3 regions of the Agrobacterium sp. LEGMi-208b genome follow, and region 2 is predicted to be linked to each of the others. Evidence: predicted binding sites of a transcription regulator. Region 2 holds the regulator's gene; each other region holds the start of a gene.
The links. The regulator LexA, encoded in region 2, represses DNA repair genes until DNA is damaged. The targets are predictions, from matches to a motif close to TGTTCNNNNTGTGTTCNG.
Positions count from the first base shown of each region.

Region 1: the regulator LexA is predicted to act here: its motif matches at 8,018-8,035, upstream of AC5YUO_RS06415 (YifB family Mg chelatase-like AAA ATPase).
Region 3: the regulator LexA is predicted to act here: its motif matches at 6,432-6,449, upstream of AC5YUO_RS06150 (DNA recombination protein RmuC).

Region 1 covers NZ_CM183445.1:1,287,598-1,297,911, forward strand. Annotated here, with positions in the region: gene olsE (ornithine lipid hydroxylase OlsE) at 1-539, shown strand, start outside; gene AC5YUO_RS06385 (MmcQ/YjbR family DNA-binding protein) at 547-921, opposite strand; gene coaBC (bifunctional phosphopantothenoylcysteine decarboxylase/phosphopantothenate--cysteine ligase CoaBC) at 918-2,123, opposite strand; gene AC5YUO_RS06395 (peptide chain release factor 3) at 2,183-3,766, opposite strand; gene dut (dUTP diphosphatase) at 3,857-4,327, shown strand; gene AC5YUO_RS06405 (LysE family translocator) at 4,480-5,097, shown strand; gene cysK (cysteine synthase A) at 5,239-6,207, shown strand; gene AC5YUO_RS06415 (YifB family Mg chelatase-like AAA ATPase) at 6,406-7,938, opposite strand; gene gshB (glutathione synthase) at 8,122-9,081, opposite strand; gene AC5YUO_RS06425 (cupin domain-containing protein) at 9,323-9,835, opposite strand; gene AC5YUO_RS06430 (sn-glycerol-3-phosphate import ATP-binding protein UgpC) at 9,945-10,314, opposite strand, start outside.
Region 2 covers NZ_CM183445.1:162,117-172,430, forward strand. Annotated here, with positions in the region: gene kdsA (3-deoxy-8-phosphooctulonate synthase) at 41-886, opposite strand; gene AC5YUO_RS00830 (VOC family protein) at 886-1,779, opposite strand; gene lexA (transcriptional repressor LexA) at 1,992-2,714, shown strand; gene AC5YUO_RS00840 (glutathione S-transferase family protein) at 3,152-3,829, shown strand; gene AC5YUO_RS00845 (ComEC/Rec2 family competence protein) at 3,850-6,279, opposite strand; gene gltA (citrate synthase) at 6,587-7,876, shown strand; gene AC5YUO_RS00855 (amino acid ABC transporter ATP-binding protein) at 7,952-8,686, opposite strand; gene AC5YUO_RS00860 (amino acid ABC transporter permease) at 8,664-9,323, opposite strand; gene AC5YUO_RS00865 (amino acid ABC transporter permease) at 9,320-9,991, opposite strand; gene AC5YUO_RS00870 (transporter substrate-binding domain-containing protein) at 10,072-10,314, opposite strand, start outside.
Region 3 covers NZ_CM183445.1:1,231,971-1,242,284, forward strand. Annotated here, with positions in the region: gene AC5YUO_RS06110 (methyl-accepting chemotaxis protein) at 1-192, opposite strand, end outside; gene AC5YUO_RS06115 (LOG family protein) at 359-1,225, opposite strand; gene dapD (2,3,4,5-tetrahydropyridine-2,6-dicarboxylate N-succinyltransferase) at 1,364-2,218, shown strand; gene dapE (succinyl-diaminopimelate desuccinylase) at 2,233-3,429, shown strand; gene AC5YUO_RS06130 (hypothetical protein) at 3,413-4,009, shown strand; gene truA (tRNA pseudouridine(38-40) synthase TruA) at 4,033-4,836, opposite strand; gene fmt (methionyl-tRNA formyltransferase) at 4,836-5,771, opposite strand; gene def (peptide deformylase) at 5,819-6,331, opposite strand; gene AC5YUO_RS06150 (DNA recombination protein RmuC) at 6,481-7,674, shown strand; gene AC5YUO_RS06155 (ribokinase) at 7,729-8,628, shown strand; gene trmB (tRNA (guanosine(46)-N7)-methyltransferase TrmB) at 8,691-9,389, opposite strand; gene metK (methionine adenosyltransferase) at 9,499-10,314, opposite strand, start outside.

The DNA.
Region 1 (10,314 bases), 1.1 Mb from region 2:
TTGCGGTGACGATTGCCGAATTCGGTCTCTACTGGGCCCACCGCATCGCGCATGAGACCGTATTCTTCTGGCGCTTCCACGCCCTGCATCACAGCGTCGTGCGGCTTTGGGTCGTCAATACGGGTCGGTTCCATGTGGCCGACTCGCTGTTCAAGATCGCACTCAGCCAGATTCCGCTCTATTTCATGGGTGCGCCGCTACAGGTTTTCTGGTGGCTGGGCGCCGTGACCGCCTTCATCGGCATCTTGACCCATTGCAATGTCGATATGAAAACGGGGCCGCTCGATTACGTGTTCAGCACCCCACGCCTGCACCGCTGGCACCATTCGAAGCAGCTTCCGGAAGGCAACACCAATTACGGCGAAAATCTCGTCATCTTCGATCTGATCTTCGGCTCCTATCATAACCCCGATCGGCCTTCTTCCACCGATATCGGCATCAAGGGTGAGATCGCGAAAGGATTTCTGCCGCAACTCCTGCAGCCCTTCACCAAGGAAGGCGTGCGCCAGATCATCGGCAAGGACAAAAAGATCAACTGACGGAGAATTACAGGCGAGGTCCGGTATCGATCACGATGCCCAGCTCGCCCCGCAGTTTTTTGGTCAGACCGGCGGCGACGAGTTCGTAGGAACGGCGCACATAATGCTCCAGCTCTTCCTGTTCGAGCGGGGAATGATCGGCAATCGACACCCATTTGCGTTTGGCGAAATAGGGCGCCTGCCCTATGCCTTCCAGCGAGGTGAGGATTTCGAAGCTCTCTTCCGAGCATTTCACCACCAGCCGCCAGTCTTCCCGCTCACCTAGCACGGCAAAGACCTTGTCGCCCACCTTGGCGACATGGGAATCCCATTGATCGACGAAACGCACGCCCGGCCATTGACCGAGCACCCTGTCGAAAGTCTTGCGATCGAACAGCGTCATGCGAGTTTCTCCGCGATCAGGGCCGCCAGACGTTTTGCAACCTCGGCCTTGTCGAGATCCGGCCAGACGTCGATGCCATCTGCGGAAATGATCTTCACGCTGTTACGGTCCCCGCCCATGATGCCGGTTTCCGCCGATACGTCATTGGCGACGATGTAGTCCGCCCCCTTGCGCTCCAGCTTCGCCCGGCCGTTCTTCTCGACATCCTGCGTTTCGGCGGCGAAACCCACCACCAGCATAGGGCGCTTTTCATGGTGACCGATGGTTTTGAGAATATCGGGATTTTCCGTGAGCTGCAGCGCCGGCGGCGCATCCCCCGGCTGCTTCTTGATCTTCTGTTCCGATGAGCCCATCACCCGCCAGTCCGCCACCGCAGCGACCATGACGGCGATATCCGCCGGCAGTCTCGAGATCACCGCATCGCGCATCTCCTCGGCGCGCTCGACATGAACCGTTTCAACGCCCGTCGGATCGGCAATGGTGACAGGCCCCGAGACCAGCGTAACCTTTGCGCCCAGCGCTGCGAGAGCCGCCGCAATGGCATGGCCCTGCTTGCCGGAAGAGCGGTTGGCGATATAGCGCACGGGATCGATCGGCTCATGCGTGGGACCGGAGGTAACGATTGCCGTTCTGCCCCGCAACGGCTTCGGGCCGCTTTCCAGCAGCGCCTCGACGGCTTCAACGATCTGCAAAGGCTCCGCCATGCGACCGAGACCGGTCTCGCCTTTTTCCGCCATCTCACCCGCCATCGGGCCGACAAAAACCACACCGTCTTCTTTCAGCCTGTCGACATTGCGCAGCGTCGGTTTTGCCGACCACATCTTGGGGTTCATCGCCGGTGCGACGAGTACCTTGCGGTCGGTCGCAAGAAGGACCGTTGAGGCGAGATCATCGGCGAGGCCATGCGCCATCTTCGCCATCAGATCGGCGGTGGCGGGTGCCACCAGAACGAGATCACAGTCGCGCGCCAGCCTGATATGGCCAACATCCTGCTCATCCTGGCGGGAAAAGAGCTCGGTGAAAACATGGGTCGCGGACAGAGCCCCGACAGCAAGCGGAGTGACGAATTCCTGCGCGCCCTTGGTCATCACAGGCGTCACCTTCGCGCCGCGCTCTTTCAGCCTGCGGATGAGGTCGAGGCTCTTATAGGCCGCGATACCGCCGGAGATGATGAGGAGAATATGTTTGCCTGAAAGCGTCATGATGCCGGACCAGTTTCCCGTTTCACCGGGAAACTAAGCCCTTGGCATTCAAAGTGCAATCACGCCGCCTTGGCGACGTGATATTCCTTGATCGCGACCATCTTGATGGCCGGGAAACGCTCGGATTCATAACGCAGCGAAAACGCATCCTGCGCCAGAAACACCGGATCGCCATCCAGATCGCGGGCGATATCGCCACGCTTGACGTTGAGGAACTTTTCCATTTCCGCCGGCTGATCGGAGGAAATCCAGCGGCAGACGGAAAAGCGTGACATTTCAAAGGAGACCGGCAGGCCATATTCGCCCATCAGACGCTCCTTCAACACATCGAGCTGCAGCGCGCCGACAACGCCGACAATGGCCGGCGAGCCGTCTTCCGGCGAAAAGAGCTGCACGACGCCCTCTTCCGCCATCTGTTGCAGGGCTTCCTTCAGCTTTTTCGCCTTCATGGCGTCTTCCAGCCGCACGCGGCGCAGGATTTCCGGCGAGAAGTTCGGTACACCCTGGAAGACGAGGTTTTCACCCTCGGTCAGCGTATCGCCGATGCGCAGCGTGCCATGGTTCGGGATGCCCACCACGTCGCCCGCAAAGGCGGTGTCAGCCAGCTGGCGCTGCGAGGCGAAGAAGAACTGCGGCGCGGTAAGCCCCATCTGTTTGCCGGTGCGGGCAAGCCGCGCCTTCATGCCACGCTCCAGCTTGCCGGAGCAGATGCGGGCGAAAGCGATGCGGTCACGATGGTTCGGGTCCATATTGGCCTGAATCTTGAAGACGAAGGCCGTCATTTTTTCTTCGGCCGCATGGACGGTGCGGGTATCGGCCACCTGATCGCGCGGCGGCGGGGCGAAATCGCCAAGCGCATTGATGAGGTCACGCACGCCGAAATTGCGCAGCGCCGAACCGAAGAACACCGGTGTCATATGACCTTCGAGAAAGGCCTGGCGGTCAAAGGGGCGGCAGGCTTCCAGCGCAAGCTCCGTTTCCTCGACAAAAAGCTGGCGCTCATTTTCCGGCAAACGATCTGCAACCGCCTGCGGACCGTTGACCGGCATGGCTTCCACCTGCGTATCGACGCCACGGAAGGTGCTGTCGGCAAGATTATAGGCGCCGCAGAACGTCTTTGCCCGGCCGACCGGCCAGGTGATCGGCGCGGTATCGAGCGCCAGCTTCTCTTCCACCTCATCCAGAATCTCGAAGGGATCGCGGCTTTCGCGGTCCATCTTGTTGATGAAGGTGATGATCGGAATATCGCGCATGCGGCAAACTTCGAAGAGCTTCAGCGTACGCGGCTCGATACCCTTGGCGGCATCGATGACCATGATCGCCGCATCCACCGCCGTCAGGGTGCGGTAGGTATCGTCGGCGAAATCTTCGTGGCCGGGCGTATCGAGAATGTTGAAGACACGGTCGTTATATTCGAAGGTCATGACCGAGGTGACGACCGAAATGCCGCGCTCGCGCTCGATCTTCATCCAGTCCGAGCGGGTCTGGATACGATCCTTCTTCGCCTTCACCTCACCGGCAAGCTGGATCGCTCCGCCGAACAGCAGCAGTTTTTCGGTAAGCGTGGTCTTACCCGCGTCCGGGTGCGCGATAATAGCAAAGGTGCGGCGGCGGGAGACCGCCTCGGCAAGTGTTTCGGCCATCTGACAAATCCTGTGGAATTGCGGGCTATCTAGCGTTTCAGGCCCGCATTTGCAATTGACCTTGCCGCGATCTCGGCAAACTAATGCCGTATGACCCTTCAAAACGACAATCGTCCCCCTCTCCGGCTCGTCCGCCTCGCCAATGGCGCAGACCTCGAATTGCCGTCCTACGAAACCCGTGGCGCCGCCGGCATGGACCTGCGTGCGGCCGTGCCTGCCGGTGAACCCTTGACCCTGCAACCGGGCGAACGCGCGCTGGTTCCGACCGGGTTCATCTTCGAGGTTCCGCAGGGGTACGAAGCACAAATCCGCCCTCGCTCCGGCCTCGCCATCAAGAACGGCATCACCTGCCTCAATTCCCCCGGTACGGTAGACAGCGATTATCGCGGCGAAGTGAAAGTTATCCTCGCCAATCTGGGTCAGGAGGTTTTTGTCATCGAACGCGGCATGCGCATTGCGCAGATGGTGATTGCGCCGGTAACCCAGGTTATTGTGAGCGAGGTGACGGAGACCTCCGAAACGGCACGGGGTGCCGGCGGCTTCGGCTCGACAGGCGTTTAGCGACGCCGCTTGCCCGCCACGCTGCGCGACCCTCGTTCCGCTTTTTCAGGGCGTTCCATGTCTTGCCGTTCCGGCAGGACGGGCGAGTGGACTGATTGTCTTTGCCGGGCAATTTCGCTATGGATTGAGCGGATTTTCCGGGAAACACCATCATGACGCTGACGACCCTTTTCGCCTATGCCACAGCCCTCTTCATCGCCGCCGCCATTCCCGGTCCCGGCATGACGGCGATCGTGGCGCGGGCGCTGGGTTCGGGCTTCCGGGAAACCTTCTTCATGGGTCTCGGGCTGGTGCTGGGCGACATGATCTACCTGACCGCAGTGATATTGGGGTTGGCCTTCGTCGCGCAGACCTTTCAGGAAGCCTTCATGGTCCTGAAATTCGCGGGCGCGGCCTATCTCCTTTATATTGCCTGGAAGCTTTGGACCGCCGGCCTGCTGCCACAGGAGCTGAAGGCCAAGAAAAGCACCAGCATGCCCATGTCCTTTCTGTCCGGCTTGCTGATCACACTCGGCAATCCGAAAACCATGCTGTTTTATGTGGCGCTGGTGCCGACGCTGATCGATATCCGCATGATCGGTCCTTCGGAATATGCGACACTTCTCGCCCTCACCTTCGTCGTGCTGATGGCGGTTCTCCTGCCTTACATCCTGCTTGCGGCCAAGGCGCGTAACCTTCTGAAAAGGCCAAGCGCCTTGACGATCCTCAACCGCACCGCGGCGGGTATTCTGGCTGGAACGGCGACCATGATCGCCATCCGCAGCACGTAAAACAAATTCGTGCATTTGCGCGATTTATCGTGAAATTATTCCTGCAATTCAGAGATATTAGGACGAACGTTCGCTAGCTTGCGAAAGCTATTGCTCCTATTCTGCCGCTCAAATCTTGCGGTCTTTACACAGGAGAACATCATGCCCGAAGCCAGAAAGCCCGGACGCGGACGCGTCTATTCCTCGATTACGGAAACAATCGGCGACACGCCGATCGTGCGGCTCGACAAGCTGGCGAAGGAGAAGGGCGTGAAGGCCAACCTTCTCGCCAAGCTCGAATTTTTCAATCCCATCGCTTCCGTGAAGGACCGCATCGGCGTCGCCATGATCGAAGCGCTGGAAACACAGGGCAAGATCACCCCCGGCAAGACCACGCTGGTGGAGCCGACCTCCGGCAACACGGGCATTGCGCTTGCCTTCGCCGCCGCTGCGAAGGGTTACAAGCTGATCCTGACCATGCCTGAAACCATGTCGGTTGAACGCCGGAAAATGCTGGCCCTCCTGGGCGCCGAACTGGTGTTGACCGAAGGCCCGAAGGGCATGAAGGGTGCGATCGCCAAGGCGCAGGAACTGGCCGAGACCCTGCCTGACGCCATCATCCCGCAGCAGTTCGAAAACCCCGCCAATCCCGATATCCACCGCAAGACGACGGCGGAAGAAATCTGGAACGACACTGAAGGCACGGTCGATATTCTCGTCTCCGGTATCGGCACCGGCGGCACGATTACCGGCACGGGTCAGGTGCTGAAATCCCGCAAACCCGAGGTGAAGGTCATTGCGGTCGAGCCCGCCGACAGCCCGGTGCTTTCCGGCGGCAACCCCGGCCCGCACAAGATTCAGGGCATCGGCGCCGGTTTTGCGCCCGCCATCCTCGATACCGGTATCTATGACGAGATCGTCACCGTGACCAATGACGAGGCTTTCGAAACCGCGCGTCTGGCAGCACGGCTGGAAGGCGTGCCGGTCGGCATCTCCTCAGGCGCGGCGCTGGCGGCCGCGATCAAGGTCGGTGCGCGTGAGGAAAATGCCGGCAAGAACATCGTCGTCATCATTCCTTCCTTTGCGGAACGCTACCTTTCGACGGCGCTTTTCGAAGGTCTTGGGCTTTAACGACGCCCTCTGCTCTACGCAGTTGTAAAGCAATAAACGACTATTTGATACGCCGCCGGCCTAGCCGGCGGCATGTCGGTTTTACGATGGCTGGCATGCCGCACATGCATCACAAGCCTTTGAAATAGCTTTGCTCGCTTTGCGCCAAATCGCATGCGGCACGTACTTTCTTTCCAAGTGCACACAGCCGGATATGGTCTACGCCGCCGCTGTCAGCCTTTCGCCGGCGATACGATAGGATACGGCCTCCGCCACATGGATGCGGCCGACCGTCTGCTTGCCATCCAGATCGGCCAGGGTACGGGCAACCTTGAGTATGCGATGATAACCCCGGGCGGAAAACTTCAGCCGCTCGGCCGCATCGCGCAGCAATTGCAGCCCGGACGCATCCGGTTCGGCATATTTTTCGATCAATGTGGTTGTGCAGCGGGCATTCGTGCGAATGGCGGCAAATCCCGCCGCCGTGTAACGCTCCTGCTGTGTAAGGCGTGCCCGGGCGACACGGGCGGCCACCACTGCACTCGGCTCGGCCGCGACGGGGCGAATGAGATCGGCTGCGGAAACAGCGGGCACGTCGATGCGGATATCAATACGGTCCAGCAGCGGTCCGGAAATGCGGGCCTGATAATCGGTCACGCACCGCTGGCCTCGAGCGCAGGTGAAACCCGGCTCTCCCGCCATGCCGCAACGGCAGGGGTTCATGGCCGCAACAAGCTGGATTTCCGCCGGATAGCTGACGCGATGATTGGCCCGCGCAATGATGCATTCACCCGTTTCAAGCGGCTGGCGAAGCGCATCCAGCACCGGCGGCGAAAATTCCGGGAACTCATCCAGAAAAAGAACACCGTGATGGGCAAGCGAGGCCTCACCCGGTTTGGCGCGGAGCCCCCCTCCGATCAGCGCCGCCATGGTGGCGGAATGGTGCGGGGTGCGGAACGGCCTGCGGTCCGACAGCTTGCCGCCGGACAATTGGCCGGCGATGGAATGAACCATCGACACTTCCAAAAGTTCCGCCGCCTCCAGTGGCGGCAGGATGGAAGGCAGGCGGGCTGCGAGCATGGATTTGCCAGAGCCGGGCGGACCGACCATGAGCAGATTATGGCCGCCGGCCGCTGCCACCTCCAGCGCACGCCGGGCACTCTCCTGTCCTTTGATGTCAGCCAAATCCGGCAGATTGACCGGATTGGCGCGGATGGCGGGTGTGGGGCGCGACAGAAGCTGGGTGCCGCGAAAATGATTGGCAAGCGCAATCAGGCTGCGCGGAGCGAGAATATCGATACCGGCTCCGGCCCAGGCCGCTTCAGGTCCGCTTTCAGCCGGGCAGATCAGCCCCTTGCCGAGCGCATTGGCGCCGATCGCCGCCGGCAAGGCGCCCGAAACCATACCAATGGTGCCATCAAGATTGAGTTCACCGAGAACCACATAACGTCCCAGCATTTCTGCCGGTATCGCCCCCAAAGCGGCCATGAGGCCAAGTGCAATGGGAAGATCAAAATGCGATCCTTCCTTGGGTAAATCGGCAGGAGCAAGATTGACGGTGACTTTTTTTGCCGGCAAGGCCAGACCCGAGGCGTGCAGGGCAGCCTGTACCCGCTCCCGGCTTTCGGCCACCGCCTTATCCGGCAGGCCGACAATCTGGATGCCCACCTTTCCCGGTGCGACCATGACCTGCACTTCGACGGGCACGCCCTCTATGCCCTGAAATGCAACCGTATTGACCTTTGCCACCATGGCCTGCCCCCGCAAACCGGCCGCGCCAACAGGAGCTTCATGCTCCGGCGGCCACCCGCAAGCAACGTGCCACAGCGCAAAGAATAAAACAAGAACATCCAGCGAACAATTTCTCGCTGGCGATGTATTTTAGTTGTATCTAGTTGTGCTCGCGGAACAAAGCTGGATCGGCGAAAGGCCGCGTCAGAAATCCTGGGCTTCGCGCTTTTTCTCTATCGCGTCCCACAACAGGCTTGCGACATCGGCGCCGCCGAATTTCCGCACTTCGCGAATGCCCGTCGGCGAGGTGACGTTGATTTCCGTCATATAGTCGCCGATCACATCGATGCCGACGAACAGGAAACCGCGTTCGCGCAATGCCGGACCGATGCGGCGGCAGATTTCTTTCTCGCGCGCCGTCAGTTCCGTCGGTTCCGGCCGGCCGCCGGCATGCATGTTGGAGCGGGCGTCGTTTTCCGCCGGTACACGGTTGATTGCGCCGACCGGCTCGCCATCCACGAGCAGGATGCGCTTGTCGCCCTTGCGGACGTCAGGCAGATATTGCTGGGCGATGTAAGGCTCGCGGAACATCTGGCCGAACATTTCCAGCAGCGAGGAGAAATTGCGGTCGTCGCGCGCGGAATGGAAGACGCCCGCGCCGCCATTGCCATAAAGCGGCTTGAGGATGATATCGCCCATTTCGTTGCGGAAGCGGGCGATTTCGGCCACGTCCTTGGTAATCAGCGTCTTCGGCATCAGATCGGCGAATTCGGTGACGAAAATCTTCTCGGGCGAATTGCGCACCCAGGCGGGATCGTTGACGACAAGCGTTTTCGGATGAATGCGTTCCAGCAAATGGGTGGAGGTAATGTAAGCCATGTCGAAGGGCGGATCCTGACGCAGATGGATGACATCCATCGTGGAGAGATCGACGCGCTCCGGTTCGGACAGGGAGAAATGGTCGCCCTTGATGTCGCGCAGCTCCATCTGTTCGACAGTGGCGTAAATCTTGCCATCGCGCATGGAAAGGCGTTCGGGCGTATAATGGAACAGCCGGTATCCGCGTGCCTGCGCCTCAAGGCTCATGGCGAAGGTGGAGTCGCCGGCGATATTGATACCGGAGACATGATCCATCTGGATCGCGACGTTCTTGATCTTCGCCATGCGCATGTTCCTCTTGCAGCATGCGGACGCTTTCCGGCCCGCCATGCCCATTGCCTCGCCTTTTCAAGTTTCCTGCAGGACCGGGAGAAACCCGTAAATGCTGCAGAAAACCCTGAAGATGTAGGGCAGCGACCATTCAAAGGCAACTGCTGCAAGCGGTGGTTTGTGTGAGTTTTATTGAACCTTCACAATTCCATGGACGGAGCCGTGCAGGCCCCGCCAACCGGAATGTTTTATCGGTTCAGGCCGCCAGCTTATAGGAACGGCCGGCAAACAGCTTGTTCTTGACGCGGTAGGCCAGAGCCAGCGCCTTGGGGAACGGACGGCGCATGAAAGCGACCTTGCGGACATAGTCATCCACCCGCCAGGTGGCCCATGTTCCCGCTGGAAAATAAGCGACATCGCCGACCCGAAGGATGCTGATCGAACCATCTTCCGCCGTTACATGCACTTCGCCTTCGAGAATATAGACGGTTTCATCCCAGCCGAAGAACCAGCGAAACTCACCTGCCGTGCAATCCCACATGGCGGTGCTGGAAGCGCGGTCGCCGCTTCGGGAATGATCCGCCGCGCGCGCCTGGGGGTTGCCGGAAATGATCCAGTCCGGATTAATGGGGGCCGGCTGAAGCCGCAGATCGGTGCAGGAGGCGCTGACGACGGCCTCGTCTTTTGACCGGCGCAGATAGGCCGGCAAAATCGGTACCGTGCGGATAGCCATGGTTGCCGCGGCGGCAAACATCATTTTGAAGGACATATTAGAAAACCCCCGTGAAATATTGGAGGTCTTCTATCATCAGGATCGTAACAAAGCGGTTTTGACAATCGGCGCAATTTTAGTCATCGCGCCGATTTCTGCGATGCGCTCAGGCCGTCGCCAACTGAGCGGACTGCGCGCCAACCTGTTCCGTCTTGCCGGCAATACGCTTGCCGGTTTCGCTGGAAAAGAAGTGCAGCTTTTCCGGCGCGATCGTGACCGAGAGCACGGCGGGAACGTCGACATCCGGCGGGAAAGCCACCGTCAAGGTCTGGTCGCCGATCGCCCCGTGCACCAGGCGCTGTGAACCCAGCTCCTCGATATAATCGACGCGGAGCGTGAAACCCTGCTCACCTGCCGCAGCGAGGCGGAAATCTTCCGCGCGCATGCCTACCGTCACCGTCCCGGAGGCAGGCGCAAAACCATTCAGCCCAAACAGCGACGGACCAATCGCGAGGCTGTCACCATGCAATTCGCCA
Region 2 (10,314 bases):
CGATTGGCACGGACCGTGCCCGCCGTAGCGCCCCCGCCCCTCAGGCTTTGGTGATGGCGTCGAAAGCAAGCAGCTTTTCCAGCAGCTTCGGCATGTCCTTCAGATGCACCATGTTGGGGCCATCGGACGGTGCATTGTCCGGGTCCTCATGGGTTTCGATGAAGAGGCCTGCGACGCCGACAGCAACCGCCGCCCGCGCCAGAGTCTCGACGAATTCGCGCTGGCCGCCCGTTGAGCCGCCCTGCCCGCCCGGCTGCTGAACCGAATGCGTGGCGTCAAAGACAACAGGCGCACCGAGCGAAGCCATGATCGGCAAGGAGCGCATGTCGGAAACAAGCGTGTTGTAACCGAAGGAGGCGCCGCGCTCGCACAGAAGCACATTCGGATTGCCGCTCTCATTCAGCTTGGCCAGCACGTTTTTCATGTCCCAGGGGGCGAGGAACTGGCCCTTCTTGACATTGATGACGCGGCCGGTTTTCGCGGCGGCGACGAGAAGATCGGTCTGGCGGCTGAGAAAGGCCGGGATCTGCAGCACATCCACCACTTCGGAAACGATGGCGCACTGTTCTTCGGTGTGAATGTCGGTCAGAACAGGAAAGCCGAATTCCTTCTTGAGATCGGCGAAAACCTGCATGGCGCTCTCAAGGCCGATGCCGCGCTTGCCGGAAAGCGAAGTACGGTTCGCCTTGTCGAAGGACGACTTATAAACGAGCCCGATCCCCAGCTTGTCGCAAAGCTCCTTCAGAACGCCAGCGATCATGAAGGCATGTTCCCGGCTTTCCATCTGGCAGGGGCCGGCGATCAGGGAAAATCGCTCTGTATTGGAAAAGGAAACCGAATTGGCGCCGTCGCCGGCGGTGACTTTGAGATTGTTCGTAACGCTCATCATTTTTCCTCGAAGGCGAAGGCAACGCCCTGACCGGGTGCTGCGGACACCACCAGACGGCCGTCCGCTTCTGCGCTGGAGACGCCATTAGCAGTAAGCACCGCTTCTGTCACGGCAAGATCGTCAACGGAAAAGACGATGCCCGCGCCGTGCAATCCGCCGCCGCTCCACTTATTGGCGTTCACGGGGGCATTTACGGGTTCATCGCCGAAGGCCGGTTTTCCGGTTAGTCTTATGCGTGCATTGCCGGTTGCGAAAACCACATCACCATCCGCAGACAGCGTGCCGGCACAGCCAAAAACCGTTTCGATCAGCCGGGGCGAATCCACATCACCGCCGTAAGACAGCACGATCTCGCATAGCCCGGTAGTGCCGTTGGCATGCCGCTCCAGCGCCACGCGGTCACCCGGCAGGGCCTGCAGCCGCTCACAACTAAACAGGAAGAAATCCGCCGCCGGCCCACTTGCCGCAAAGGCGAGCCGAAAGGCCGCCTCGCTTTGCGAACCGTCCGGCATCTTGACCGGACGTGAAAATTCGAAGACTTCGCCCGCCGAAAAACCGGAGGCAACGAATCTGCCATGATCGGCCAAAGCGTCCTCCGTCGCGGCGACAAGAGCGGAAAACCCCTCCTCTCCGGCATGATTGCGGAAGGCATGGTCCCTTGCGGTGAACACATCTCCCCTGCCGATTGAGGCGATATACTTATCCGGCTCAGCAATTGCTAGGGGCTCCAGATAGGTGCCGTCTGAGAAAAAAACGCAGGCATTCTGGGTGCCGAAGGGGTGGAGAGCGGTGGGCGCGACCGTGAATCCAAGGCTCGCAAGGCGATCTGCGGCAAGCGTAAGGACCTTCACGGGCAGAACGAGGTGGTCGACACGGTGGGGCTTCGTCATTGTCGTGCTTCCTGCTTGTCAAGTCCGGCAGGACCATGCCGAACAGTCCGGACCGCAGAAAAGCACAATTGTGCGCTTTCAGGCAAATCATCAAAACAACAGATAGCGGCTTCACGAAATTTTAGGGGATTGCGGAACACATATGGAACATATAGTGTTCGTTCTGTATTTGTTTCGCGACTTCAACGACGATTCTCAAGGGTGTTTTCCTCATGCTCACGCGCAAACAGCAGGAATTGCTTCTCTTCATTCATGAAAGAATGAAAGAGTCCGGCGTGCCGCCCTCCTTCGATGAAATGAAGGACGCACTCGATCTTGCCTCCAAATCCGGCATCCACCGGCTGATCACCGCACTCGAGGAGCGCGGCTTTATTCGCCGGCTACCTAACAGGGCGCGGGCGCTGGAAGTGATCAAATTGCCGGAGGCCTACACGCCGGGTGCGAGGCCGCAGCGCGGCTTTTCGCCGAGCGTCATCGAGGGCAGCCTCGGCAAGCCGAAGACGCCGGAACCGGCCCCCGCCCCCAAGGCGCCAGCCAATGATCTCGGCGGCGCCGTCACCGTGCCGGTCATGGGCCGCATCGCCGCCGGTGTGCCGATTTCCGCCATCCAGAACAACACACATGATGTGGCCGTGCCGGTCGACATGCTGGGTTCAGGCGAGCATTACGCACTTGAGGTCAAGGGCGACTCGATGATCGAGGCCGGCATTTTTGATGGCGATACCGTCATCATCCGCAACGGCAATACGGCCAATCCGGGCGATATCGTCGTGGCGCTGGTGGATGATGAAGAAGCGACCCTGAAGCGTTTCCGCCGCAAGGGAGCCTCCATCGCTCTGGAAGCGGCCAATCCCGCCTATGAGACCCGTATTTTCGGACCAGACCGGGTGAAGATCCAGGGTAAGCTGGTTGGGCTGATCCGCCGTTATCATTAATTGGCGGCCTTTTTTCGCTGTGAGCGTCATCGGAAAGATGACGCTCCCTTTGAAACATCGCGGTTTGCCCGCTGGAACGATGCGGCTTTGCAGAGGTAAAGAGAGATCATCCAGAGGATCGGCGCGTCTTTTGTCGTGAAGGGTGGTTCCGGCTTCATGCCAGATGTTTTCGTTGTGGTGCAGGCTGCGGCAAAATGGGAGCTGGTTGAGACCATGGACAATGGGCATCCTTCGTTTCGTTAAGCAGGTATGCAGGTTATCAGTCTCTTCGCGGAGTGTTCCGCTGTCGGTCTCCGGGCGGTGACGTGGATGTCGGTCCTTCTCCCTGCCCTCACCTTCCCATTTATCAATGCGGCTTATGGGAGCCATGGATTATTTGCGATATTCCAAGGCCCATCCGCCGTTATAGAAATGCGCGTCATATCGGGGAGCACGCCATGTACGATCTTTATATCGCCAACAAGAACTATTCCTCATGGTCGCTGCGGCCCTGGATATTGATGCGCACGCTCGGCATCGCCTTCGATGAAAAACTCGTTCCCTTCGGCGAAGGCGTTTCCTTCTCTACCTTTTCCCCGACCGGCAAGGTGCCCTGCCTTGTCGATGAGGGCGTGACGGTTTGGGAATCGTTGTCGATCGCCGAATATCTGGCGGAAAGACACCAGGGCGTCTGGGCGAGCGACAAGCAGGCAAGGGCCTGGTCTCGTTCGGCGGCGAGCGAAATGCATGCGGGTTTTTCCTCGCTGCGCAATCTCTACCCCATGTCGGTCGGCATTCGCGTAAAACCGAAGGGTGGCGATGCCGGGCTTGCGGCCGATATAAAGCGCATCGATGCGCTGTGGAGCGAAGGTCTCGCGAAATTTGGCGGGCCTTATCTTGCGGGCCAGAAATTCACGGCGGTCGATGCCTTCTTCTGCCCGGTGGCCTTTCGTTTCCAGACCTATGGGGCGGAACTTTCGCCCGCGGCAAAAGCCTATTGCGACCGGCTGCTTGCCCTTCCCGCCATGCGCGAATGGTACGAGGCCGGACTGAAGGAGACATGGCGCGACGCGGCGCATGAAGAGGAAATCGGCGGGATCGGCGATATGACCGCGGATTTGCGCATCAAGGCCTGACGATCCATGCTGGCGGCACTTTATTGCGATGCCGCCAGCAACCGGGTCACGGCATCAGGCAGGTCGTGTTCAAAGCGGCCGCTTTTCCAGTCGTAATAGCGATGTTCGCTCCAGGGCCTGTCCATTCGGGCGATTGCGGCGCCCAACCTGCCGACCACCCCTGCCTGATCGCTGTCTGCGAAGTCCAGCTCCAGCGAACCGAGCCGCCGCAAAATATCGCGGTTCAACAGGAGCGCGCCCGAGCGGCATTGGGAGAAGGAGGTTCTGCGAGAGACTATAACGATATCGGCGATATCGCAGGCCTTTCCAGCAAAGCGGCCGTCTTCCAGAACGATGATCCATTCGCCGCTTCCCGCGCGCGCTGCGCACCATATGCCTTTGCTGCAGGTAAAAACACCGGCTTCGGCGTCTCTAAGGGCCACCGTCATCCGCCGGGCGACAGCGCTCATCTCTTTCGGATCGAGCTTCGCCTTCGTGGTCAAAGCCACTTTGGTTGTCGTGGTCTCGCTCTTGAGAAAGACCGGCGGCACAGGCTGTTCCGGCAAAAGCAGCGCCCTTTGCCACTGACCATAAACGAAACCCTGCGGCTGAGCTTTTGTCGTGTAGACTTTGCCGTCCGCCAGCAGCGCCACCAGCTCGCCATCCTCATGAACGAGCAGATCAGGCGGGTTGCGATAGGCCGCGGCGGCCGACAGGCCAAAGGCGAGGAACAGAAACGGCATGCCGAGAAGCGCAAGCCGGCTGCGCAGCAATGTCAGCAGCAGAAAACCAGCCGAAGCGAGACCCAGAAACCAGTCATGGGGTCGTCCCGTTGCCGCACTTCCTCCCCAGGACGCCACCTCCTGCGCAACCTCGATGACGAGGGCCATGCCGTAACCCATGACCTTCAGGAATGGCGCGTCGAGCCCGAAGGGCATCAACAGCATGGCGACAAGGCCGAAGGGCATGACGATGAGCGACATCAGCGGCATGGCGGCCAGATTGGCGAAAAGTCCATAGGTGGTGACACGCTGGAAATGCTCGACCGAATAGACCGCCGTCGAGAGCCCGCCGATCAGCGACGTCGTCATGACGCCGCCGATGATGGCGCCCGCCGTTTGCGCCACCGTCATCCATGCCGGTTTGCGCCCGATGAACAGACGTTCCCGCTCGGCGCGCCAGCGGCTCCAGGCGGCGTAGGAGGCGACGAGCGCGATGGTCGCGGCAAAAGACATCTGGAAGCTCGGCCCCATGATTTCCGATGGCGAAAAAGCAAGAATGACCAGCGCGGAAAGCGCCACATTCCTAAGGCTGAGCGAGGGTTGATCGAACAGCACCGCGATCAGCATCACCGATGTCATCAACCAGGCGCGTTCGGCGGAGACGGCGAAACCGGAAATGAGATAATAGGCAAGCGTCATCAGGAGCGCGGCGAAAGCCGAAATCTTCTTGACGGGCCAGCGCTGTGCAAATGCCGGAAAAAGACTGAAGGCAAGCCTCAGCCCGACAAAGAATATGCCGGACGCCAGCGCCATGTTGAGGCCGGATATGGCGACGATATGGGCAAGGCCGGACAGTCGCAACGCTTCCATCGTCTCGGGAGATATGGCCTGTCTCTCATCGGTGACGATGGAGGCGGCAAAGGCTCCGGCATCGCCGCCGATGGTGTTGCGGATGCGCTCGGCAATGGCGGTACGAAGGCCATAGAGTTGCATGTCGGCCCATTCCAGCCAGTCGGTCTTCGCGTCGATGCCGGGTGGAGTGACCGCCTGTGGCGGCTTGTAGAAGAATCCGGTCGCGCCTATGCCCTTGAAATAGGAGGCGAAGACGAAATCGTTGAGCCCCGGCAAAGCCGGGCCGGACGGCGGTGAAAGCCGCGCCTTGCCACGAATGGTCGCGCCAAGTGCGACAGGCTCGCCTGCCCCGCGTGAGAGAAGCGAGACCTTCCCCGGCGGGCGTGACAGTGTCGGCGCCTCCGTCGCGGCCAGCTGCACCACATATCGCCAGTTGCCACGGGCATCGACCTCCCTGCGCATCACCCTGCCGGTGATGGTGGTGGTGACGGGCGTATCCAGCACCACGGTCCCTGCCCGCCGCGTTTCGATTTCGGCGAAAAGCATGCCCAGCAAGAACAGCGCAACAAGGGTGCAGGCCGTCGCCGCGAAGCCCGAGCGATATTTCGCGAAAAATGCCAGGCCAGCGGCGATGAGACATGTGACCGCCAGGATGGGAAATGAAGGCGAAGTGTCGAGGGAAAACCAGAGGATCGCACCGCTGCCGATGAAAACCGGTACGAAAAGAAAATCATGGCCGAATGCGCGCTCCTCGGCCAAACATGCGGCGATTTTTTGAGAGGCGGCAACGCGCAGGTTCGGCTTGCTCACAGGGGCGAGCGCACCATAGGGCGCTATATCGCCGGTTCTGCGTAGCGGAAACAGGATATCCGCCGTGCCGGGCAAGCCGCCCTGCATCGTTTCCGCATATCCGAAATGCTGTTTTTCCCCTTGACCGAGCAATCCGCGCCGCGCCCCTGCCGCACCGGAAACAGGTTTGCAGGCGGACGCGAGGGATTGCAATGCTTTCCTTTAACCCGGCGTTGACCGAGATTGAATTGCCATGATCAAGAAAGCAAAAAGCAACGTCATTGCGTTTGCCGCAATGCACAATTTGACCTTTGGATAGCTTGGCATCGGCGCCAGGATCATATAGCTAATCGGTAGACGCTTAACCGCGGGGCGTGTCTCAGCGCCCCCACCCGCATGTTCTCGGAGGATCAGTATGACGGAAAAAAGCGCTACAGTGACACTTGGCGAAAAGCAGGTGGAACTCCCGGTCAGGGAAGGCACGATTGGACCAAGCGTCGTCGATATCGCCACGCTGTATAAACACACGGGCTCCTTCACCTACGACCCGGGTTTCACGTCGACGGCCTCCTGCGAATCCAAGATCACCTATATCGACGGTGACGAGGGCGTTCTCCTGCATCGTGGTTTCCCCATCGAGCAGCTCGCCGAACAGGGCGACTTCCTGGAAACCTGCTACCTGCTGCTCTACGGCGAACTGCCGACGGCTGCGCAGAAGAAGGATTTCGACACCCGTGTCACGCGCCACACCATGGTGCATGAGCAGATGAGCCGCTTCTTCACCGGCTATCGTCGCGATGCGCATCCGATGGCCGTCATGTGCGGCACGGTCGGCGCTCTCTCGGCCTTCTACCACGACTCGACCGACATCACCGATCCGCACCAGCGCATGGTCGCCTCGCTGCGCATGATCGCGAAGATGCCGACGATCGCCGCCATGGCTTACAAGTACCATATCGGCCAGCCCTTCGTTTATCCGAAGAACGATCTGGATTACGCCTCCAACTTCCTGCACATGTGCTTTGCCGTGCCGTGCGAGGACTACAAGGTGGACCCGGTTCTGGCCCGCGCCATGGACCGCATCTTCATCCTGCATGCCGATCACGAGCAGAACGCCTCCACCTCCACGGTGCGTCTTGCCGGTTCGTCGGGTGCAAATCCGTTCGCCTGTATCGCGGCTGGCATCGCCTGCCTCTGGGGCCCGGCTCACGGCGGCGCCAACGAAGCGGCGCTCAACATGCTCAACGAAATCGGCACGGTTGACCGTATTCCTGAGTATATCGCCCGCGCCAAGGACAAGAACGATCCGTTCCGCCTGATGGGCTTTGGCCACCGCGTCTACAAGAACTACGACCCGCGCGCCAAGATCATGCAGAAGACGATGTACGAAGTGCTGGAAGCCACCGGCAATTCCGACGATCCGATCATGCAGGTCGCGCTGGAACTGGAAAAGATCGCCCTTTCCGACCCCTATTTCGTCGAAAAGAAGCTATACCCGAATGTCGACTTCTATTCGGGCATCACGCTGAAGGCGCTCGGCTTCCCCACGACCATGTTCACCGTTCTCTTCGCTCTTGCCCGCACCGTCGGCTGGATCGCGCAGTGGAACGAAATGATCGAAGATCCTCAGCAGCGCATCGGCCGTCCGCGCCAGCTCTATACGGGCGCCGGCAAGCGCGATTACGTTCCGGTTTCGAAGCGTTAAGCCGCGAAACCCTCTAAGATCAAAGGCCGGCAGGTTTTCACCCGCCGGCCTTTTTCTTTGGGCGTCCAAATGTCGTCAGTGCCGCGCGGCAACGCCGAGAAACTGCTTGAGCTCGGGCGTGGCGGGATTGCAGAACACCTCTTCCGGCGGGCCGACTTCATGCACCCTGCCCTCGTGCATGAAAACGACGCGGGAGCAGACGTCACGCGCAAATTTCATTTCATGCGTGACCATCAGCAGCGTCATGCCTTCGCCGGCCAGTTCACGCACCACCGCCAGCACCTCCGAGACCAGCTCGGGATCGAGCGCCGAGGTAATCTCGTCGCAAAGAAGCGCGATCGGCTGCATGGCGAGTGCGCGGGCAATGGCGACGCGCTGCTGCTGACCGCCGGACAATTCATCGGGATAGGCATCGAACTTATGCGCCAGCCCGACCCGCTCCAGCATCTTGCGGGCAACGGCTTCCGCTTCAGGTTTCGGTGTCTTCTTCACCACCATCTGAGACAGCATGACGTTGCCGCCGACCGTCTGGTGCGGGAAGAGATTGAACTGCTGGAAAATCATGCCGACCTTCAGCCGCAGGGCTTTCAGATGCAGATCGTCTTCGAGAAGCTGCGCGCCGGCCACCGATATGGAACCGGCCGAGATCGTTTCCAGCCCGTTGATGCAGCGAAGCAAGGTCGACTTGCCCGATCCGCTCTTGCCGATGATGGCGATGACTTCACCCGGCTCCACGTCGAGGTTGATGCCTTTCAAAACCTCGTTGCTGCCGTAGCTTTTCCGGACTTCAGTGATTTCGATGAGCGACATTGAGCTTCCTTTCGAGGATCTGGCTGCTCTTCGACAGAGGCCAGCACAGCGCGAAATAGATGAGGGCGACGAGGCCATAAACGGTGAAGGGCTGGAAGGTGGCGTTGGTGACGACCGTGCCGGCCTTGGAGAGTTCCACGAAGCCGATAATCGAGGTCACGGCCGTTCCCTTGATGACCTGCACGAAGAAACCGACGGTCGGTGGAATGGCCACCCGCATGGCCTGCGGCAGGATGACGTAACGCATCTGTTGCAGGCGTCCCATGGCAAGGCTTGCCGATGCCTCCCACTGGCCTTTCGCGACGGATTCGACGCAGCCGCGCCAGATTTCGGTGAGAAAGGCGGCCGCCCACAGGATCAGCGTCAGGCCCGCCGCCAGCCAGGCCGGCACATCGATGCCGAACAGGCCAAGGCCGAAAAAGGCGATGAAAAGCTGCATCAAAAGCGGCGTGCCCTGGAAAAGCTCGACATAATAACGCGCAAAAGCCCGCATCGATTTCTTGCGGGAAATGCGCATGAACAGCAGAAGCAGCGCCACAAGGCCACCGCCGGCAAAGGAGACGAGCGACAGCAGCACGGTCCAGCGCGTGGCGAGCAGCAGGTTTCTGAGAATATCCCAGGTGGAGAATTCGATCATCGGACACTCCTGCGCGGAAAGATGAGGTTGCCGCCCATGACCAGCACCTGCCTCAACAGAATGGCCAGCACGAGATAGATGACGGTGGAGACCATGTAGGCTTCGAAGGCGCGGAAGGTGCGCGACTGGATGAAATTGGCCGCGAAGGTCAGGTCTTCGGCGGCAATCTGCGACACGACCGAGGAGCCGAGCATGACGATCACCACCTGCGACGACAGCGCCGGCCAGATGCGTTGCAGGGACGGCACCAGCACCACATGCCGGAAGGTTTCGAAACGGGTCATGGCAAGGCTTGCCCCGGCCTCGAACTGCCCCTTGGGCGTCGCCTGAATGCCGGCACGGATGATTTCGCAGCTATAGGCCCCGAGATTGACCACCATGGCGATGTTGGCCGCGCTCAGTTCCGACAGTTGCAGGCCAAGCGACGGCAGGCCGAAAAAGATAAAAAACAATTGTATGAGAAATGGCGTATTGCGAATGAGCTCCACATAGGTCGCAACCGGTGGCCGCAGCCATTTAGGCCCGAGCGCGCGCACCCAGGCGCAGAATATGCCGAGCGCGATGCCAAGAACGCCACCGATGGCGATCAATTCCAGCGTGATGACGATACCCTTGGCGATCTGCGGGTAATAATCGAGAAGCCATCCAAAATCGAATGTGTATTTCACCCGATATTTCCTTTCGGGGAGGACAAACCATGCGCCGGGCCGGGATCAGACAGGACCGGCGCATGGATTTGCCGGGTTGCTCAGAGATCCTTCGGAAGATCGGTTTTCAGCCACTTCTGCGCGATGGTGTTCAGCGAACCGTCAGTCTTTGCAGTCGCGATGATGGCGTTGACCTTTTCCAGCAGCGCCGGCTGTTCCTTGTTCAGGCCGATATAGCAGGGCGAATTCTTGATCAGGAATTTCAGCTCGGGACGCTTCGGCGGGTTCTTGGCGAGAATGGCGGCGGCCACGACATTGCCGGTGGCCACGGCTTCCACCTGACC
Region 3 (10,314 bases), 1.1 Mb from region 2:
ACCCACATCGGCAGCGATGACGTTGGCGATGGCGCGCGCTTCGGTATTGGCCTGCTCCATGGTCAGCGAATGGACGCGCTCGCTGGTCTGGGAAATCAGAAAGGAATTCGATGCAACAAGAACCGTGGTGATGGCGCAGCCGGTTACAAGGATCAGCTTGGTCGCAAGCGACTTCACTTGGAAATTGAACATTTTGGCCTCGATCAAATCGCCCGCCCGAAAAGGCTGACGTCAACGGATGAGAAATCTCCGTCATGGAGGCCTGTCCTCACGGGACAGTGCGCTGCAGCGCGACGGGGCAAAACTAGAAGATCTTTGCTAATTAAGCCCTAAAATTACATCGCCGCGCCAAGCATAATCAGTGTTCGTAATGGGCCGAGATGATTTTCCATGCATCGTCGGCCGTTTCGGCGAAGTGCAGAAGATTCATATCTTCAGGTGCGATGGTGCCGAAATCCGCCAAGAATTCGAAGTTGATCACCGATCGCCAGAATTTCTCACCGAACAGGATGAGCGGAATGGGCTCCATGCGTTTCGTCTGGATCAGGGTCAGCGCTTCGAACAATTCATCCAGCGTGCCGAAACCGCCGGGGAAGATCACCACGGCCTTCGCCCGCATCAGGAAATGCATCTTGCGAATGGCGAAATAGTGGAAGTTGAAGCTCAGCTCCGGCGTCACATAGGGGTTCGGCGCCTGCTCGTGCGGAAGAACGATGTTGAGGCCGATAGAGGGGCCGCCGGCATCGGCAGCGCCGCGATTGCCCGCTTCCATGACACCGGGACCACCGCCGGTGACCACGACATATTCGAGGTGATCGGATTTCGCGGCATAGTCGGTGCAGAGACGGGCGAACTTGCGCGCCTCGTCGTAATAGACCGAGGATTGCTCGAGATTGCGCTTCTGCGTCTCGTTGCGCGCCGCCCAGGCTTCGCCGCCCGGCTCGGGAATGCGGGCGCCGCCGAACATGACGACGGTGGATTTGATGCCGCGCTCGGTCAGCGCCATTTCCGTCTTCAGAAGTTCCAATTGAAGCCTGACGGGGCGCAGTTCCTCGCGGCAGAGGAAATCCATGTCCACATAGGCGAGGCGATAGGATGAGGAATCCGACTGTGGTGTTTTTTGAACGACCTCGGCCTGCTGCTTGTCGACGGCACTGCGCTTCAACGGATCCCATACCCCGTCCTTGCGCCGCAACTTGCCGTTTTTCAGTCGTGTCATTTCCATGCCTTTCGTCTGACGCGCCAAATCACCCAAATCACATTGACGCCTTTCCAACACTCCCTTAGATCAAATGACCAAAGCCTTCCAGCGGCGCGGCACCATCCGTGACCACGAACACCACGCGACTTTAAGGAATTTTCCATGAGCCTTACGGATCTCACCTCCCTCGAAACCATCATCGAAACCGCCTTCGACAACCGCGATGGTGTGAACGTATCGACGAAGGGCGAGGTTCGCGACGCCGTGGACACATCTCTTCAATTTCTCGATAGCGGCAAGGCACGCGTGGCCGAAAAGCAGGCTGACGGGAACTGGAAGGTGAACCAGTGGCTGAAAAAGGCCGTGCTTCTGTCCTTCCGCCTGAACGATATGGAGATCGTGACCGGCGGACCGGGCGAATCCACCTGGTGGGACAAGGTGCCGTCGAAGTTTGAAAACTGGGGTGAAAACCAGTTCCGGGCCGCCGGTTTCCGCGCCGTGCCTAATGCCGTCGTGCGCCGCTCCGCCTATGTTGCCAAGAACGTGGTCCTGATGCCCTCCTTCGTCAATCTCGGTGCCTATGTCGATGAAGGCACGATGGTCGATACCTGGGCGACCGTCGGCTCCTGCGCGCAGATCGGCAAGAACGTGCATCTTTCGGGCGGCGTCGGCATCGGCGGCGTTCTGGAGCCGCTGCAGGCCGGCCCGACCATCATCGAGGATAATTGCTTCATCGGCGCCCGTTCGGAAGTTGTTGAAGGCTGCATCGTGCGCGAAGGCGCGGTTCTCGGCATGGGCGTGTTCATCGGCAAGTCGACCAAGATCGTCGACCGCGCCACCGGCGAGATCACCTATGGCGAAGTACCGCCCTATTCCGTCGTCGTTGCCGGCACCATGCCGGGCAAGCCTTTCCCGAACGGCGAACCCGGCCCGAGCCTTTATTGCGCCGTGATCGTCAAGCGCGTCGATGAAAAGACCCGCTCCAAGACCGGCATCAACGAGCTTCTGCGCGACTGATAAAAGCTGATACCATGACCACGACCGATCCCGTTGCCAATCTCGCCGCCCTCATCCGTTGCCCTTCGGTGACGCCTGCGGAAGGCGGCGCGCTTTCCCTGCTCGATACCCTGCTTTCGCCGCTTGGCTTCCGGGTGGACAGGATGGTGGCGAGCGAGGCGGAAACGCCTGACGTGGAAAATCTCTATGCCCGGCTCGGCACCGAGGGTCCGCATCTGATGTTTGCGGGCCATACGGATGTTGTTCCCGTTGGCGACGAGGCCGCCTGGAGCCATCCGCCCTTTGCGGCCGAAATCGCCGGCGGCGAAATGTACGGTCGCGGTGCGGTGGACATGAAGGGCGGTATTGCCTGTTTCGTTGCCGCCATCGCCCGCCATATCGAAAAACACGGCAAGCCGCAGGGCTCCGTCTCCTTCCTGATTACAGGCGATGAGGAAGGCCCGTCGATCAACGGCACCTCCAAGCTGCTGGAATGGGCAGCCGCCAAGGGCGAGACGTGGGACGCCTGCGTGGTGGGCGAACCGACCAATCCCGACCAGCTGGGCGACATGATAAAGATCGGCCGCCGGGGGTCACTCTCCGGCCGCATCACGGTCCATGGCGTGCAGGGACACGCCGCCTATCCGCATCTCGCCGACAACCCCATTCGCGGCTTGTTGCAGCTCACCCATGCGCTGATGCATCCGCCCTTCGATCACGGCACCGATAATTTCCAGCCTTCCAACCTGGAAGTGACGACCGTCGATACCGGCAATGCCGCCACCAATGTGATCCCGGCGCGGGCGACGGCCTCCTTCAACATCCGTTTCAACGATACGTGGACTGCAGAAAGCCTTCGGGCGGAAATCATCCGCCGCCTCGATGCCGCCGCGGCCGAAGGTGAGCTTCGCCCCGACCGTTCACCGGTGAAATACGACATCGTCTGGGCGGACCGTCCGGCCCATGTATTCCTGACCCGCAACAATGCGCTCATCTCCTCGCTTTCCGGCGCGGTGGAGGCCGTTACCGGCAAGGAGCCCAAGCTTTCGACCACCGGCGGCACCTCGGATGCGCGTTTCATCAAGGATTATTGCCCGGTGGTGGAGTTCGGCCTCGTCGGACAAACCATGCATATGGTCGACGAACGCGTGGCGGTTGCCGATCTGGAGACGCTGACGCGGATTTACGAGACCTTTATCGAACGCTGGTTCGCCCATGCCGACGGCAAGTGAAGTAAGGCTCTATCTGACGGGCCTGTGGCTTCTGCTACTTAGCGACCACAATGGCGCACGTTATCTGGACCTCTCCGAGCGCGGCATGTGGCGGTCCTTCTATTCGGCGCTGTGGTGCCTGCCCGCCATGCTGGTTTCCTGGCTGTGGCTGCGCGCCGCCTTCCTCGCCAGCTATCCGCCCGGCACCGGAACGGGCTTCATCTTTTTCTTCCGTCTGGCGATGGTCGAGGCCATCTGCTGGATCGTACCGCTGCTGTTGATCGGCATGCTGCTCTTTGCCTTCGGCGCACGGGAAAAATTCGCGCCGCTCGTCACCACCATGAACTGGCTGTCGCTGCCATTTTCCTACGCCTATGCGGTTCTGATACTGATCGCATTCTTCCTGCCACCCTTGCAGGGGCTGATCGCCATTCTGTGGCTGGCGCTGCTTCTGTCGCTGGTCTTCGCCTTCTCGCGGATCGTACGCTTCTTCATCCGCGACCAGTCGCTGCTCGTCTCGGCCATCGTCATGACGCTGCTGGTGCCCGGCATGCTTCTGTCGGAAGCGCTGCAGCGGTTTCTCGGCGTTTACCCCGCCTGAGAACCGGCCTTGGGTTTTAAAGGTCAGTCTGTATCCTCAGCCATATCGACGTCAGGGTACCGACGACGCGGCGGAATGACGTCGGGATAATCGACCTGCATGAAATAAAGACCGTCCGGCGGCGCGACAGGGCCGCAGGCCTTGCGATCCCGCGCCTCCAGTGCGACACGCACATCCTCCGGCGTCATCGTGCCTTCGCCCGCCAGTTTCAGCGTGCCCGCGAAAGAGCGGATCTGGTTATGCAGGAAGCTCTGCGCGGTCGCACGTATCTCGATGAGATCGCCGGTGCGCGTCACATCCAGCCGGTCGAGCGTACGCACCGGGCTTTTCGCCTGACAATGCACGGAACGGAAGGTGGTGAAATCATGCCGGCCGACGAGCATCTGCGCGGCTTCATGCATGCGCTCATGATCCATGTCCTTCGACACCCACCATGCCCGCTTGTGCTCCAGCGCCAGCCGAGCCTTGCGGCAGATGATGCGGTAGAGGTAGTGCCGACGAAGAGCGGAAAACCGGGCGTCGAAATCCTCGGTCACGGAAGCGGTATCCAGCACTGCCACGGCCTCCCCGGCCATGGCGAGATGCGCATTGAGCGCGTTACGAAGCTTGTAGGGTTCCCAGTCTCGGGAAAGATCGACGTGGACGACCTGCCCGACGGCATGCACGCCGGAATCGGTGCGGCCGGCGCCGCGAATGGAAACGCTCTCTCCCGTCAACGACCGGACAGCAGCTTCCAAAGCACCCTGAACCGAAGGGCCGTTTTCCTGTCTCTGCCAGCCGTAATAGGGCGTGCCGTCATATTCGACGGTCATGCGGAAACGTGGCATCAGCCGAGCCTCGTTGTCGCCGGAATCGGCGTACCGCGCACGAAATCGGCGGCCGACATCGGCTTGCCGCCCGCCTTCTGCAAGCGGGTGAGCCGCACGGCATCGCTGCCGCAGGCAATGGTGAGCGCATCATCCAGCGCCGCACCCGCTTCTCCCATGCCGCCAGCCAGCTCGGAGGCCAGAACCTTCACGCGCTCGGCTTTGCCGCCGATATCCATCTCCAGCCAGGCGCCGGGAAACGGCGAAAGGCCGCGAATGTGATTGTGCACATCCTGCGCTGGCCTTGAAAAATCGATGCGGGTTTCGCCCTTGTCGATCTTTGCAGCGTAGAGAACGCCCTCTTCCGCCTGGGTGACGAGAGGCAGGTCACTGGCTTCCAGCTTGTCCATCGCCTGCCGCATCAGCCGCGCGCCGGCCAGCATCAGGCTGTCATGCAATTCGCCAGCCGTCATATTCTCGCCGATTGCGATCTTGGCGGTGAGCGCGACGGGGCCGGTATCGAGCCCCTTTTCCATTTTCATGACCATCATGCCGGTCTCGGCATCGCCGGCCATGATCGCCCGCTGGATGGGTGCAGCACCGCGCCAGCGTGGCAGCAGGGAGGCGTGACCATTGTAACAGCCAAGGCGCGTGCCGCTGAGGATCGCTTCCGGCAGCAGCAGACCGTAAGCCACGACAACCGCGACATCGGCATTGAAGTCCCGGAATTGCTGGCGGTCTTCCTCTGCCTTGAAGTTCACCGGCGTCAGCACAGGCAGGCCCAGAAGCTCGGCGGCCTGATGCACCGGTGACTTCTGCAGATCGAGACCACGGCGGCCGCCGGGACGCGGCGGCTGGGTGTAGACGGCCACGATCTCGTGGCCCGCCTCCACCAGTGCACGCAGGGTGGGAACGGAAAAATCCGGCGTGCCCATAAAAATGATGCGAAGAGCCATCGTCGCCCCCTGCCCTGTTTTCCGTTCCATCTCCCAAAGGGGAAGGATCAGATCTTTGCGCGGGCCGCTTTCGTGAATTTCTTGATGACCATGTCGCGCTTCAGCCGCGAAATATGATCGATGAAGAGAACGCCGTTCAGGTGATCGATCTCGTGCTGCAGGCAGGTTGCGAGCAGGCCATCCGCCTCGACCGTCTGCTGCTTGCCGTCACGGCCGACATATTGCACGGTGAGCGACGCGGGACGCTCGACCTCGGCATAATAATCGGGAATGGAGAGGCAACCTTCCTCATAGGTCGAGACATCGTCCGACACCTTGAGGATTTCGGGATTGATGAAGACGATCGGGGTCTTTTCCTCGCCTTCACGCGCAACGTCGATCACCAGCATGCGGCGCGGCACGCCGATCTGAATGGCGGCGAGGCCGATACCCGGCGCATCATACATGGTTTCGAGCATGTCGTCGGCAAGGCGCAGCACCTCGGCATCCACCTGTTCGATGGGTTTCGATTGCTGGCGCAGCACGGGATCGGGCAAAATGATAAGCGGTTTGATGGTCATGGCTTCCCATAACGTATCTCTCGCGCCGAGGAAATAAAAAACACGAGGGTGAAAACGGCCTGCGTTGTCCACCGCATTCGACTCATTTCCGCCGCAGGAATGTTCTTGTTTTGATCTTCCGAATCATTGGAAATCTGCTAGATTTAATCATGAACATAGATTTCTCCGTTCTCCTTACCCCCGCACTCCGCGCGGGCTCCGTCGATATCAGCTTCGGCGCGCTGCTCGCGGCTCTGGTTTTCGGTCTGGTCATCACATGGCTGGTCACGACAAACCGCGCAAAAAAAGCGGGAGCCGACGGTGAAATCTCCGATCTTCTGAAAACACAGTCCGAATTGCATGGCCGGATCGCGGCCATGGCGGAAACGCTTGGCACCCGCCAGACCGAGATGAGCCAGACGCTGAACCAGCGCCTTGACGGCATGTCACAGCGCCTTGGCGAAACGCTGACGGAGCAGACCCGGTCGACCCATGAGAATCTGAGCCGCCTGCAGGAACGCCTGGCTGTCATCGATGCCGCACAGGGCAATATTCAGGATTTGGCGAAAGACGTGGTCGGGCTGCAGGCCATCCTTTCCAACAAACAGACGCGTGGCGCTTTCGGACAGGCGCGGATGGAAACGTTGATCGCCGATGCGCTTCCCCACGGGGCCTTCCAGCTGCAACCGACGCTTTCCAACGGCTACCGGCCGGATTGCACCATCAAAATGCCGAACAATGCACCGCCGCTCGTCATCGACGCCAAGTTTCCGCTGGAGGCATGGAACGCCATCAAGGCGGATGAGACGCCGGAAACCAAACGCGCCGCCGTGCAGCAGTTCCGCCGCGATATGGAGGTGCATATTCGCGACGTCGCGGAGAAGTACCTCATTCGCGGCGAGACCCAGGATACGGCCTTCATCTTTGTGCCATCGGAGTCGATCTTCGCCGATATTCATCAGCATTTCGAATATCTGGTGCAGCGCGCCCACCGCGCCCGCGTCGTCATCGTTTCGCCATCGCTGCTGATGCTGTCGGTGCAGGTCATCCAGTCGGTTTTGAAAGACCAGCGCATGCGTGAACAGGCGCATCTCATTCAGGGCGAGGTCGCCCTTCTCATGGACGATGTGCGGCGGCTGGACGACCGGACGCGCAAGCTGCAGGCCCATTTCGGGCTGGCGCAGAAAGACATCGACATGATGCTGATCTCCTCCGACAAGGTGCTGGCGCGCGGCCAGAAGATCGAAGGACTTGATTTCTCGCCGACGGAAAAAGAGGCTCCGCATGGGGAAATCGAGCAGGCCCGTCGCTTTGCGGAAAACAGAGCCGGTGCAGCAAAATTGCGGGTAGTTGACGACGAGTGATCGTCTCGGGCAAAGTCGCCGCCTTGCTCAAATTTCATACGGACCCAGCGCCCCATGATTACTGTTTTCGGCTCCATCAACATGGACCTCGTCGCCACCGCCAAACGCCTGCCCAAGCCCGGTGAAACCGTGACCGGTGAGACCTTCTCCACGGCTGCCGGCGGCAAAGGCGCCAATCAGGCGCTGGCCGCGCGGCGTGCAGGCGCCACCGTCAAGATGGCGGGCGCTGCGGGCGATGACACATTTGCCGCACCGGCGCTGACCTTGCTGCGCGATGCAGGTACCGATCTGTCATTGGTCAAAACCGCACCCGGCCCAACGGGAACGGCGGTGATCCTGATCGGTGAAGGCGGAGAGAACATGATCTCGGTCATTCCCGCCGCCAATGGCGAAGTTTCCGCCTCGGACGCTGCAAGGACAATATCAGAGATGGCTACGGGCGATATTCTGATGTTGCAGTTCGAGATTCCCGCGCCTGCCATCGAAGCGGCGCTGACGGCTGCAAAGGCAAAGCGCATCACCACCGTGATCAATACCGCACCATTGACGTCTGACGCGCCCCGCCTTGCCGGCCTCGCCGATATTGTCATTGCCAATGAAACCGAGTTCGAACTGTTGATCGGCAAGAACGGACTTTCCGCCTCCGAGCGGGAAAATGAACTCAAGACCCTGCATGACAGGACCGGTCAGACATTGATCGTCACACTTGGTGCGGATGGCGTGATCGCCATGCGCAACAGCAGGGTCTACAGGGCCTCCGGCCTCAAGATCGAGCCGGTCGACACGGTCGGTGCGGGCGATACCTTCTGCGGTTATCTCGCCGCCAGCCTCGATCAGGGGATGGATTTCGAAACGGCGCTGAAGCGCGCCGCCGTTGCGGGTTCGCTTGCCTGCACGCGCGCCGGTGCGCAGCCCTCCATTCCGCTGGCAGCGGAAGTGGACGCAGCGCTCTAAGGGATCGGCCGTTAGCGCATTTTCCGGATGTAGAACCGCTACGCCGTTTCGCTGGCAATGCTTTAGCGACGGATGAAGGTGAGATAGGCCGAACTGCGGCCTTCTCTTTTTGCCTTGTTCTCGTAACGGGTGCCCGGCCAGTTGGCATAGGGCGTGCGCCAGTCGTCAGCGCTTGTCGCCGTCCATTCAAAACCGCCATGCCGGGCGCAATGCTGCAGCGTCCAGTTGACATAAGTATCGATATCCGACGCAAAGCAGAACTTGCCGCCGGGTTTCAACACACGATGGAAACGGGCGAGATTGACGTCGGAGACGAAACGGCGCTTCCAGTGCTTCTTCTTCGGCCACGGATCGGGATAAAGCAGATCGATGTGATCGATCGACCCCTCGGGCAACCAATCCAGCAGCTGTGTCGCGTCATCGTCGTAAAGGCGGATATTCATCAGCTCGCGCTCGCGAACGGTGGCAAGCAGCTTGGCCATGGAATTCACGAAGGGCTCGACGCCGATGAAACCCGTTTCGGGATTTTCGACCGCGCGGTGCGCAAGATGCTCGCCGCCGCCGAAACCGATCTCCAGACGGATCGATCGTACATCCGCAGGAAAAAGAGCAACGAGATTTTGCGGGGGCACGCTTTCCAGATCGATTTTCAGCAAAGGCAGCAGGTTCTCAATCGTATCGACCTGCTGATTGCGCAGGGGTTTGCCCTTGCGCCTGCCAAAAAACGCTTCCGTCGCGCGCGAACGCCGTTCTTCCGTCATCTCATACTCTCAAGAACAAATAGACTTAACCCGCACAGCGCCAGATGAGGCACTGTGCGGGTTACAAAGGTGCAGACGGTATCTCTCAATTGCCAACAAATAACAAGTGTTAGGCGCTCAAAGCTTCCTTGAGCGGCTTCACCAGATCAAGCTTCTCCCAGGAGAAGGAGCCGTCACGGCCGGCCTTGCGGCCGAAATGGCCGTAGGAAGACGTCTTGGCATAGATCGGCTTGTTGAGATCGAGATGGCGACGAATGCCCGAGGGCGACAGGTCCATGACCTTGCGGATCGCGGCCTCGACCTGATCTTCACTGACCTTGCCGGTGCCATGCAGATCGACATAGATCGACAAGGGCTGGGCGATGCCGATCGCGTAGGAGATCTGGATCGTGCAGCGCTCTGCAAGGCCGGCAGCCACGACGTTCTTGGCGAGGTAACGGGCGGCATAAGCGGCGGAACGGTCGACCTTGGTCGTGTCCTTGCCGGAGAATGCGCCACCACCATGGGGAGCGGCACCGCCATAGGTGTCGACGATGATCTTGCGGCCGGTCAGACCGGCATCGCCATCGGGACCACCGATGACGAACTTGCCGGTCGGGTTGATGTACCACTGGCAATCGTCAGCGATCTTCAGGTCACCCAGAGCTTCGCGGATATAGGGCTCGACAACGGCACGAACCTTCTTCGAATCCCAGCTTGCATCGAGATGCTGCGTGGACAGGACGATGGACACGGCTTCCGAGGCCTTGCCGTCGACGTAACGAACGGTCACCTGGCTCTTGGCGTCGGGGCCGAGTTTCGCCGCTTCGCCTTCGCCGCTCTTACGGGCGGTGGCGAGAAGCTGCAGGATGCGGTGGGAATAATAGATCGGCGCCGGCATCAGATCCGGTGTTTCCTTGCAGGCGTAACCGAACATGATGCCCTG